DNA from 3 places in the Kitasatospora sp. NPDC057965 genome. Region 1 is predicted to be linked to each of the others. Evidence: riboswitches for the same ligand, from Rfam matches in the RefSeq annotation. Region 1 holds a riboswitch; each other region holds the start of a gene.

Region 1 (3,789 bases):
GCAGGTCGAGGTGGTTGGTGGGCTCGTCGAGCAGCAGGACGCCCGGCTCCTGCACCAGCGCCCGCGCGAGCTGGACCCGTTGGCGCTCGCCGCCGGACAGCGTCGGCCAGGACCGGTCGAGCAGGTGGCCGACGTCGGCCACCGCGACGGCGCCGGCGATCACGGACCGTTCGTGGGCGTCGGCGGCGGCGTTCGCCGGGACGGGCCAGCGGCCGCGGTGCGGGGTGCGTCCGAGCTCGACGACCTGACGGACCGGCAGCGACAGCCGGGTGTCCGCCTGCTGCTCCATGAAGGCCACCTCGCGGGCCCGTCGGCGGGCCGTGAGCGCGTGCAGGTCCTCCCCGTTCAGGAGGACCCGTCCGGCGCTCGGCCTGGTCAGTCCGGCGACCGTGCGCAGCAGGGTGGTCTTCCCTGCGCCGTTGGGCCCGAGCAGGCCGGTGACCCGGCCGGGGGCGAACGCGAGCGAGACCGCGTCCAGCAGGGTGGCTCCGCCGACCCGGACCCGGAGTCCCTCGGCGCGCAGCTCGACGGGGGGCGTCGCCGTCACTGTCCCCTCCCCTCGGCCCGCCCCTGGCGCCACAGCAGCCAGGCGAAGAACGGTGCTCCGAGCCCGGCCATGACGACGCCGACGGGGATCTCCCGGTCGGGGAGGACCGAGCGCGCCACGATGTCGCTGCCCACCAGGAGGGACGCGCCCACCAGTGCCGACACGGGCAGCAGGAGGGCGTGGCGCGGGCCGCAGACGAGCCGGACCACGTGCGGCACGACCAGGCCGAGGAACCCGATCACGCCGGTCTGGGCGACCAGACAGGCGGTCACCAGTGCGGCGGTGGCGACCAGGACCCAGCGGGTGCGCTCGACGTGGACGCCGAGGGAGCGGGCGGCGGTCTCGCCGAACGCGAAGGCGTCCAGGTCACGGGCCGAGGAGGCCAGGACCGTGATGCCGGCCAGCGCGACCGCGGTCAGGAAGACGGCGGTGGGCCACCGCACGCCGGCGACCGAGCCGAGCGTCCACTCCATGACACCGCGCGCCGCGTTGCGGTCCCCGAGGACCAGCACGGCGAAGGAGGTGTAGGCCCCGCACATCTGTCCCACGGCGATGCCCGCCAGCACGGTCCGGGTGGTCGGCAGCGTTCGGGTGCGGGCACCGGCCAGGGCCAGCACGACCACGGCGGCGAGCAGGGCACCGGCGAACGCCGCCGTCGCCACCGCGCCGGTACCCACGGCGCCGGACACGCCGACGCCGAGGACGATCACGGTGACGGCGCCGGCGGCGGCCCCGTCCGAGATCCCGAGCAGGAAGGGATCGGCCAGGTCGTTGCCGGTCAGGGTCTGCAGCACGGCGCCGCAGACCGCGAGGCCGGCGCCGGTGGCAGCCGCTCCCAGAACCCGGGGCAGCCGCAACTGCCAGACGATCTGGTCGTCCAGCAGCGTCACGTGCGGGTCGCCCAGCCCGAGACGGCGCACCACGACCTCGATCACCGTCCGGACCGGTTCGTGCTGCGAGCCCACGGCCAGACCGAGGAGCACGGTGGTCAGGAGCAGGGCTCCGGCCGCGGCCAGGACCCCCGCCGTGCGGCCCCGACCGGCGGGCCGCACGGCGGGGCGGGGTGCGGCGGTCATGAACCCTGGCGCAGTCGGCCCAGTTCCGCCGACACCCGGGCGGCGCCGTCGGCGAGCAGCACACCGGGGGTCGACTCGGAGAACGGCACCACCACGAAGGCCTTGCGCTGCACTGCGGTGAGCCTGCTGAGCACCGGGTCGCCCTGCAGGTAGTCGATCTTGGACTGGGCGGTGTCCCAGTCGGCGTCCGCGAGCACGATGGCGTCGGGATCCGCGGCGACGACCTTCTCCCAGCTCACGCTCTGCCAGCTGCCGGGCAGGTCCGCGAAGACGTTGCGGGCGCCCACGGCGTCGAGCACGAGCTGCGGTCCGCCGTGGCCGGCGCCGACGTACGGCGTCTTGGTGTCCGAGTCGAACCACAGGACCTTCAGGTTCTTGCCCGTTGCCGTCGCCGTGAACCCCGCCAGCTGGTCCTCCTGCTGCCGCTGAATCGCGGCGGCCCGTTCCGGTACGCCGAACACCTTGGCGACGTCGTTCAGTTCGCCCCACATCGCCTGCCACGTGGTCGGCGGTACCTGACTCTTGTCCGAGCAGCCGAACGGGGACAGGTAGGACGCGATGCCCTGGCCGCGCAGTTCCTCCCGGGTGCCCGCGACCTTCTCGGTGTACGCGCTGGAGTAGGAGGCGTACAGGAAGTCGGGCCGGGCGGTGAGGAGCTTCTCCTTCGTCGGGTAGTCCTTGGAGAGCACCGGGACGGAGTCGTAGGCCGCCTTCCACTTCTCCGGGACGGGGTTGTCGAGATAGGCGGTTCCGGCCATGCGGGACTCCAGGCCGAGGGCCAGGGCCACCTCGGTGGCACCCTGGTTGAGCGTCACCAGCCGCTCGGGCGGGGCGCCGACCGTCACAGTGGTCCCGCAGTTGTCCACGCTGACCGGCGCAGCGCTTCCGCCCGTCGCAGTGGACGCGACGGGCGCGGGGGCGCCTGCGCAGGCGCCGAGCACACCGGTGAACAGAACGGCCGCGACCGCCCGGCCGGCACGTACCCGACCTGTGGGGCGTGCGGAACGTATGGACGCAAACGGGTACGGCAAAGTGCGGGGCACGTGTTCTCCAAAACCCTCGTGGAACATGTCGCGCCGTGGCCGGTCTCCTGGCTTCCGCATCGACGCACCGCAGCCGACCTTCCCGGGTGGCTCTTCGAGCCGTCCCAGTGGCCCTGACCGCTGGCGGAGCCGGTCAGCGAGGGCCGCGGCACTCCGCGGCAACAGTGGCGAGGGCCGCACCGGACTCAGACCGGTTTCCCGAACACCATGGCTATCGCAAACTATCAGGCGTGGCCAGACCGGTGCCGACCAGTACCTGGGATGATCGTTCGGACTCTTCGCCGACCAGCGCGGTGGCACCTCGACGTTCCTCGAGTACTCCCTCATGGTGAGCGTTTGCCTGAGTGCTGTCCTGGGTGGCGAAGCCGGACTCCTCGGTCTGCCGTCCGGCGGCGTTGCGGTAGCGGATCTTGTACTCGTGCGGGCACCTCGGCCACCGGCTCTCGGGGTGCTCGCACTCCTTGAAGAGGCTGCCCATGCCGCGGACGAGGTTGATGGTGGCCATGGTGTCGACTCCCGGGTGTCTTGCTACGTCGGTATCGACGTGCACCGCAAGCGGTCCCAGATCGCCGTGATCGACGAGGACGGCGCGGTGCGGGTCAACCGCAACGTCCCCAACGGCGTGGAGACGGTGCTCGGGGTGATCGGGGATCTGCCGATCGGCACCCCGGTCGCGTTCGAGGCCGCCTACGGCTGGGGCCGGCTGGTCGAACTCCTGGAGGACTACGGCACGGGAGCCGATGCGGCGGCTGATCGTACCGAGGGCGGCGATGATGTCGGCGGAGAACTGCCGGTTCTTGAAGAGCCCCAGGTCGAGCAGGGGGTGGTCGCTGCGCAGGCAGCGCCGTACGAACCAGGTGAGGGTGAGCGCGGCGAGCGCGAGGGCGGCCCAGGCGGAGGGCACGGCGAGGTGGACTCCTCGCCGAACTGCTTGATCGCCCACACCAGGGCGACCATACCGACCGGGGAGAGCGGCGCAGAAGGGGAGCACCGAAGCCCGTACGGGGTTCCGTACGGGCTTCGGCGCGTGCCGGTGCGGTGCGGTCAGCCCGCCTGCTGGACGGGCAGCGGGCGCAGCGGGCGGTCCACCAGGTCGGTCATCCGGCTGCGGTCCTCGGCGGCG
Region 2 (3,789 bases), on a different contig from region 1:
GAGGAGTCCAGGGTGCGCAGGAAGGGCACGATGCCGTTGGACTTGCCGTTGGTGCCGCGGATCAGCGAGCCGCGCGAGCGGATCCGGGAGTAGGACAGGCCGATGCCGCCGGCGTGCTTGGACAGCCGGGCGATCTGCGCGTAGCGCGAGTAGATCGAGTCCAGGTTGTCCAGCGGGGAGTCCAGCAGGTAGCAGCTGGACATCTGCGGGTGCCGGGTGCCGGAGTTGAAGAGGGTCGGCGAGGAGGTCAGGTACTCCAGCCGGCTCATCAGGCGGTAGAGCTCGGCGACCTCGGCGACCGACTGCTCGGTGTCGCCGACCGCCAGGCCGCAGGCGACGCGGAGCAGGAAGTACTGCGGGGTCTCGACGACCTTGCGGGTGATCGGGTGGCGCAGCAGGTAGCGGGACTGCACGGTGCGCAGGCCGAAGTACTCGAAGCGGTCGTCGCCCCGGGGGTCGACCAGGGCGTCCAGGGCGGCGGTGTGCTTGGCGACGAAGTCGGCGGTGGTGTCGCCGATCAGGCCCTCGGCGTGGCCGACCGCGATCGAGGTGGAGAACGAGACCACGCCCTGGCTCGCCGCCTCGTCCACGATCTCCAGCGCGAGCAGCCGGGCCGCGAGCTTGGAGTACTGGGGGTCCTCGGCGATCATCGACGCGGCGGCGTCGACGGCCAGCCCGCGCAGCTCGGCGAAGTCCGAGCCGGCGTGGCGGCCGCGCAGCGCGGCGGCGGCGACATGGCCGGGGTCGACCTGGGGGAGGTCGGTGCTGCGGTCGGTCAGGAGGCGCAGGAGCGCACCGCCGGGGTCGGAGACCGTCGGGTCGGCGGGGGCGGAGCTGGAACCCTGGGCGGGCAGGGTGGCTGAGGCAGCGGTGGTCAAGGCGCTCTCTCCTGGCGGCGGTCGACGGCGGTGGCTCGGGCCGGGCCGTTCGGGGCAGGGGAACTCGCCACGCGGGCCCGAAGGCGCCGCGCGTGCCGTCCCCGGCCCGCCCGCGAGGCCCGGAAGGTGGTGCTGGTGCCATGGCCCCTGCGGGGAGGCTTCGGCACGCCGTCGGCAGGTACTCGGACTCGCGGCACGCCCGGGGAGGCGGCCGCACACCGCTGCGGGGCAGTCCCGGATTCGCACCGGGTTCCCCTGCGTCGACAGCAGGGACGAGCATACATCTAGTGGTGCTCGCTCGATGCGACACCACATCTTGTGCAGCGTGGCGTGTTGCTCCCATGACCGGTGGTACCGGGACGGTCCTGTGGGCGCCTGCGCGGGGCTGTGTTCTGAAACGGATTGGTCACCGATCGGCCTCTCGTCCGGTGCATGCCCTACGATCTCGGCACATGAGCGAGGGAACGGGCGCTCCGGGGGACTGGGCCGGTAGGGCCGTGCCGCCGGAGCAGGGTCAGCAGCCTGGCGTGCCGGGGCAGGTGCCGCAGCAGGGGCAGCCGCCGGTGGCGCCGCCCGGCGGCTTCGGGCCGCCTCCGACGCCGTACGCGCAGCCGGGAGGGGTGCCGCCGCAGGCTCCTCCGCCGGGGGTGCCGCACCTGCCGTCCGGCACGGTGCCGTACCCGCAGCCGGGGCCGGTGCCCGCGCCCCAGCCCGGGCCGCCGCCCGTGTCGCAGCCGCCGCAGCCGCAGCCGGCGGCCGGTGGGCCGACCCCGTTCGCCCCCCAGTGGCCCCAGCAGGGCGCCCAGCCGCCCGCGCCGTCCGCGACCGAGCCGGACTGGAACGCGATGGCGGACCGGCACGCCTCCGAGTCCCGCCGCCGCAAGCGGCGGTGGATCGGCGCCGTGGTGGCGGCCGCCGTCCTGGTCGGCGGGGTCGTCGGGGCCGCGGTGTGGATCAACGGCCGCGACAAGGGCACCGACGCCAAGCCGACCGTGAGCGCGTCCACCACGGCCGGCAGCCCGTCCGCCACGGCCACGCCCACCGAGCAGGCGCTGGCGGTGATCTCCGACGCCGCCACCGACAAGCTGCCGGTCGACGCCGCGACGCTGTTCCCGGACCAGACCCGGACCGTCGACGGCAAGGTGTGGACCCGTCAGGTGACCGGCGCGACCGCCCCCTGCTCCAAGGCGACCACCGGCGGGCTCGGCCTCGCGCTCGGCGACGACACCTGCCGCTCGCTGGTCCGCGCGACGTACGTGAACGGCGAGAGCGCCGTCACGGTCGGCGTCGCGGTCTTCGACAACAAGGCGGGCGCGGACCGGGCACTCGGCCGGCACGCCGGCCTGATCCAGGGCCTGTCCGGCACCGGGGTCGCGATGTTCTGCGTGACCGACAAGTCGGGCTGCGCCGAGACGCACGCGGCGATCGGCCGCTTCGGCTACTTCACGGTGGCCGGCTCGCTGAAGCAGGGCGAGGACCAGAGCGACCAGCTCGCGGCCGCCGCCGCCGCCTCGCTGGCGGGGCGTACGAAGGACGTGCTGCTGGCCCGGGGTTCGCGCGCCGGCTGACCGTCGGTCAGGGGGGCGGCGCCCCGGGGGCGGTCGGTCGGGTGAGCCCGAGGCGGTCGGATAGGATGACCGCCCTCGGGGGAGGGATGTGCCCCCCGTGGCCGCCCGGACGGGGAATCAGCGAGCAGGAGGTACCGCGCGGTGAGCGCTGCCGCCAATGCGACCACCAGACGGCGCAGAGCGGCGGGCCGCAGGCGCGGAACGGGCGAACCCGTTCCGGACATGCTGCTGCCGGCGCCGCCCACTTCGCAGGAGAAGTACAGCTACACCATCCGCCACCAGTGGGTGCTGACCCTCTGTTCGATGGTGAGCTTCGGCTGCCTGGTGCTCAGTCAGGCCGAGCTGTACCTGCTGGGGTCGTGGTTCTGGCTCTGTGTGCCGTTCCTGTTCTTCACGGTCGTCTACTACGTGGTGTCGCTGCGCGTGAACAGCTTCACGCCCAACTTCGACATCAGGGAGCACCGCCGGCTGGTCCGGCAGTGGGATCCCGCCGAGTACCCGACGGTGGACGTCTTCCTGCCGGTCTGCGGCGAGCCGATCGAGGTGCTGCACAACACCTGGACGTACGTGCGCAAGCTGGCCGAGCACTACCCGGGCCTGGTCATGCCGTACGTGCTGGACGACGCGGCGAGCCCGGAGGTCGAGGCGATGGCCGCCGACTTCGGGTTCCGCTACGGGGTGCGGGAGAACCGCGGCTGGTTCAAGAAGGCCGGCAACCTGCACTACGGGTTCGGCCGCTCGGACGGCGAGTTCATCCTCATCCTGGACGCCGACTTCGCGCCCCGGCACGACCTCCTGCACGAGGTGCTGCCGTACCTGCAGCGGGACCCGAAGCTGGGCATCGTCCAGTCGCCGCAGTTCTTCCGGGTGCTGGACTCGCAGAACTGGATCGAGCGCGGGGCCGGCGCCATCCAGGAGCTGTTCTACCGTTCGGTCCAGGTCGCCCGGCAGCGCAACGACGGCGCGATCTGCGTCGGCAGCTGCGCCGTCTACCGGCGGGCCGCGCTGGTGGAGAACGGCGGCACCACGCTGATCGCCCACTCCGAGGACGTGCACACCGGCTTCGACCTGCGGGCCCTCGGCTGGGACCTGCAGTACATCCCGGTGGCCCTGTCCACCGGGGTCTGCCCGGACAACGCCGCGGCGTTCCAGAACCAGCAGTACCGCTGGTGCATGGGCTCGATGTCGCTGATGACCAGCCGCAAGTTCTGGCGGACCAGGCTCGACTTCACCACCCGGCTCTGCTACATCTCCGGGTTCCTCTACTACATCCACACCGCGCTGCTGACCTTCGCGCTGCCGATGCTGCCGATCATGCTGCTGCTCTGGCGGCCGGACCTGCT
Region 3 (3,789 bases), on a different contig from region 1:
GGGTCGGCCACGGCGTCGGCGACCTGCCGGAGGCCCACGTGATCATGCAGTGGAAGACGACGTTCATGGCCGTCTGGGAGCGGAGCATCGACGGCATGGAGCCCGCCCCGGGCTTCAAGGAGGAACGCCGGGCGGTCCTGAACCGCACGTTCGACCAGCTGGCCGAGGCCATCACCCGGAACGCGGCGGCCGATCCGATCGTGCCCGGCTCCCCGGAATAGCGGACCGCGGCCCCCTCGTTCCCAACAGTCGATCAGAAACACGGCGGACCGCTCCCTGTCGGCCCCGTGCCGCAGACTGAGGCCGAACACTCGGCAGACCTAAGGATGAGCCCTCATGACCGACCGGCCCCTGACCCTGATGGCCGTGCACGCCCACCCCGACGACGAGGCCACCGGCACGGGCGGTGTGCTCGCCCGCTACGCGGCCGAGGGCATCCGAACGGTGCTCGTCACCTGTACCGACGGCGCCTGCGGAGACGGCCCCGGAGGAGTCAAGCCCGGCGAGGCCGGACACGACCCGGCGGCCGTCGCCGCGATGCGCCGTCAGGAGCTGGCGGACAGCTGCGAGGTCCTCAAGGTCAGCCACCTCGAAATGCTCGACTACGCGGACTCCGGGATGATGGGCTGGGCCGCCAACGACGCGCCCGGCTCGTTCTGGACCACGCCGGTCGACGAGGCGGCCGCCCGCCTCGCCGAGCTGATGCGGCGCTACCGGCCCGACGTCGTCGTGACCTACGACGAGAACGGCTTCTACGGCCACCCCGACCACATCCAGGCGAACCGCATCACGTCGCGGGCGCTGGAGCTGGCCGGCACGACGCCGAAGGTGTACTGGACGACGGCCCCGCGCTCGATGATGGCGCGGTTCGGGGAGGTCATGCGCGAGCTCGGCGCGGACTGGGACGAGCCGGGCTCCGCGGACTCGGAGATGCCCGAGATGCCCGAGATCGGCCTCCCTGACGAGGAGATCACCACCTGGGTGGACACCACCGAGTTCGGCGGCCAGAAGTTCGACGCCCTGGCCGCGCACGCCAGCCAGGGCGAGAACATCTTCTTCCTGAAGATGGGCAAGGAGAAGTTCACCCAGCTGATGGGCGTGGAGACCTTCGTCCGGGTCCACGACACCACCGGCGCGGAGCTCCCCGAGAACGACCTCTTCGCAGGCCTGCGCTGAGCGGCCCCCACCCTGCGGCGCCCCGCGCCGATGACCGATGAGCCGTCGCCCGGCCGGGCGACGGCTCATCGGTCGTCAACGGCCTGCTTCTGGAGCAACTCGCGCTGCCCACCGGATCGCTCCAGGTCAGGACCACCCCCTCGATCCCTGCGGACCCGCCCTGTTGCGACCGCGGCGCACCTGCACTGTCTTGTCGGCAGGAGGGCCCAGCGCCTACGGTGTTCCCCGCCGTGGTGCTCGGGAAGACCGGTGGCGGCCCGTGAGGGCCCAATCCGGCGCGGCCCTCGCCACTGTGAAGGGAAGTACCCCCGACGTGCCCGCGACCGACGCGGGCAGTCACCGGTGCCGCACGGCGCACGGGAAGACGAGTCAGGGGTGCGCTCCGCCCTGCCCGGACACGGGTGCGGCGGTACACCCGAAGCCAGGAGACCGGCCACGGCGCGCGCAGTACCCCCCGGCCCCGCCCGGGGGTGCCCCCCATCGAGGAGCTGGAGAGGCCGCCCGTCATGACCCTCACCGACGACACGTCGTCATCGACCCTGCCCAGGGCCCCGCGCTGGCAGCGCGGGGACACCGTCCGCACCGGCGGCCTGCTGGCCGTCATCGCCGCCATGCACGTCGTCGCCTTCGGCACGCTGTTCCTGCTGGTCGCCCCGGAGAGGTACGAGGTCGGCACCCAGGTGTTCGGCGTCGGCCTGGGCATCACCGCCTACACCCTCGGCATGCGGCACGCCTTCGACGCCGACCACATCGCCGCCATCGACAACACCACCCGCAAGCTGATGGCCGACGGCCGGCGCCCGATCTCGGTCGGCTTCTGGTTCGCGCTCGGGCACTCCAGCATCGTCCTGGCGATGGCCGCCCTGGTCGCCGGCGGCGCCCGGTTCGCCGGCACGCTGGTCGACGACGAGTCCACCGTCCGCAGCGTCCTGGGCGTCATCGGCACCGGTGTCTCCGGCACCTTCCTGTACCTGATCGCCGCCCTCAACCTGTTCGCCCTGGCCGGCATCCACAAGGTCTACAAGGCCATGCGGGCCGGGCAGTTCGACGAACGGCAGCTGGAGAAGCACCTCGACGAGCGCGGCTTCATGAACCGCTTCCTCGGCCGCCTCACCAAATCGATCACCCGCCCCGGCCAGATGTACCCGCTCGGCGTGCTCTTCGGCCTCGGCTTCGACACGGCCACCGAGGTCACCCTGATGGTGATGGCCGGCTCCGGCGCCGCCTCGGGGCTGCCCTGGTACGCGATCATCTGCCTGCCGCTGCTCTTCGCCTGCGGCATGAGCCTGTTCGACACCCTCGACGGCACCTTCATGAACTTCGCCTACCACTGGGCGTTCTCCAACCCGGTCCGCAAGGTCTACTACAACCTCACGATCACCGGCCTGTCGATCGCCGTCGCCTTCCTGATCGGCACCATCGAGCTCGTCGGCGTGCTCCACGAGAAGCTCGACCTCACCGACCCCGTCACCACCTGGATCGCCGACATCAGCCTCGACAACGTCGGCTACGTCATCGTCGGCCTGTTCGTCGTCGTCTGGGCCTGCGCCCTCGGCTACTGGCGGCTCGGCAACGTCGAGCAGCGCTGGAGCGCCCGGGTGGAGAAGACCGGCTGACGCCTGTCCGGACCACGCCGCATCCCGACCGGGGCCCGGCACGGCCCCGGTCGGAGCGGGCCCGATCAGAACCTGCGCGCCTCGGTGACCTGGTTCAGGTGGACGAGGACGTCGTAGGCCCGGCCGATCGCGAGCTGCGGCAGGGGGTCCTTGACGAAGACCGTGCCGGCGTCGTAGGTGGGCCGGCTGACGTCCAGCCAGTCGCGGGCCGCCCGGGGAGCGGTGCGCAGGTCGACGTAGTAGTCCCGGTAGCGGACCCGGTCGAGGGTGTACTCGTTCATGTCCGGGGTCGCCGCCGGGACGGTGACGGTCTTCCAGTCGCCGGTCAGGACCGCGTCGGTGGTGAGGAAGGAGCCGCTGTCGAAGGTGAAGCCGATGGCCACGTAGTCGCCGCCGTAGGTGTCGCGCAGCTGGGAGCCCTGCGGCTCGGGGTACAGGAAGGTGTCGGTGGACAGGTAGCCGGCGTGGCCGTTGTGCGCCGACATCAGCACCTTGCCGCCGGTGCGGCGCTGCCACCATGCGGTGTTCTCGGCCATCGCCCGGTCGCGCAGTTGCTCCGAGGCGGCGACGGAGGCCGGGTCGGCGAGGTCGAAGGTGGCGAAGGCGAAGGTCTGGGCGATGTTGCGGGCGTGCTGCACGGCCCACTCGTACGCGTCGTCGCCGGGGGTTCCGCTCGCGGTGACCAGGTCGAGCGCCTGCTGGGCCCTGGCGGCGTTCTCCCGGCGCTCGGCGACCGGCCTGCCGATGTAGGCGAGGAGGTCGTCCAGGGGCCGCAGGCCGGCGTAGAGCCCGTCGAGCTGCGGCAGAGCGGCCGGCCAGGCCTGCCGCACGTAGGAGGTGACCCGGTCGAAGGCCGGGTCGCCGAGCCTCGGGAGGCCGAGGTCGTCACCCACGAAGTGGACCGGGTTCTTCGGGTGGCTCCGGTTGTGGGCCCGCATCCAGGCGATCAGGTCGACGAACTCCTCGCGCTCCCAGGGGCTGCCGCCCAGGGCCTCCT

The links. Region 1 has a riboswitch for cobalamin ahead of ACFVVU_RS03775 (ABC transporter substrate-binding protein). Riboswitches for the same ligand answer to the same signal wherever they lie in the genome.
Region 2: linked by a shared signal. The riboswitch ahead of ACFVVU_RS13275 (ribonucleoside-diphosphate reductase subunit alpha) and the one ahead of ACFVVU_RS03775 (ABC transporter substrate-binding protein) in region 1 are both predicted to bind cobalamin.
Region 3: linked by a shared signal. The riboswitch ahead of ACFVVU_RS10415 (HoxN/HupN/NixA family nickel/cobalt transporter) and the one ahead of ACFVVU_RS03775 (ABC transporter substrate-binding protein) in region 1 are both predicted to bind cobalamin.

What each region holds. Positions count from the first base shown of each region.
Region 1 covers NZ_JBHVPZ010000002.1:397,648-401,436, forward strand. Annotated here, with positions in the region: gene ACFVVU_RS03765 (ABC transporter ATP-binding protein) at 1-547, opposite strand, end outside; gene ACFVVU_RS03770 (FecCD family ABC transporter permease) at 544-1,623, opposite strand; gene ACFVVU_RS03775 (ABC transporter substrate-binding protein) at 1,620-2,468, opposite strand; cobalamin riboswitch at 2,686-2,891, opposite strand; gene ACFVVU_RS03780 (hypothetical protein) at 2,878-3,570, opposite strand; gene ACFVVU_RS03785 (helix-turn-helix transcriptional regulator) at 3,711-3,789, opposite strand, start outside.
Region 2 covers NZ_JBHVPZ010000008.1:238,113-241,901, forward strand. Annotated here, with positions in the region: gene ACFVVU_RS13275 (ribonucleoside-diphosphate reductase subunit alpha) at 1-854, opposite strand, end outside; cobalamin riboswitch at 1,034-1,175, opposite strand; gene ACFVVU_RS13280 (hypothetical protein) at 1,331-2,446, shown strand; gene ACFVVU_RS13285 (glycosyltransferase family 2 protein) at 2,669-3,789, shown strand, end outside.
Region 3 covers NZ_JBHVPZ010000006.1:339,963-343,751, forward strand. Annotated here, with positions in the region: gene ACFVVU_RS10405 (DUF4259 domain-containing protein) at 1-221, shown strand, start outside; gene ACFVVU_RS10410 (PIG-L family deacetylase) at 337-1,176, shown strand; cobalamin riboswitch at 1,391-1,629, shown strand; gene ACFVVU_RS10415 (HoxN/HupN/NixA family nickel/cobalt transporter) at 1,683-2,792, shown strand; gene ACFVVU_RS10420 (erythromycin esterase family protein) at 2,858-3,789, opposite strand, start outside.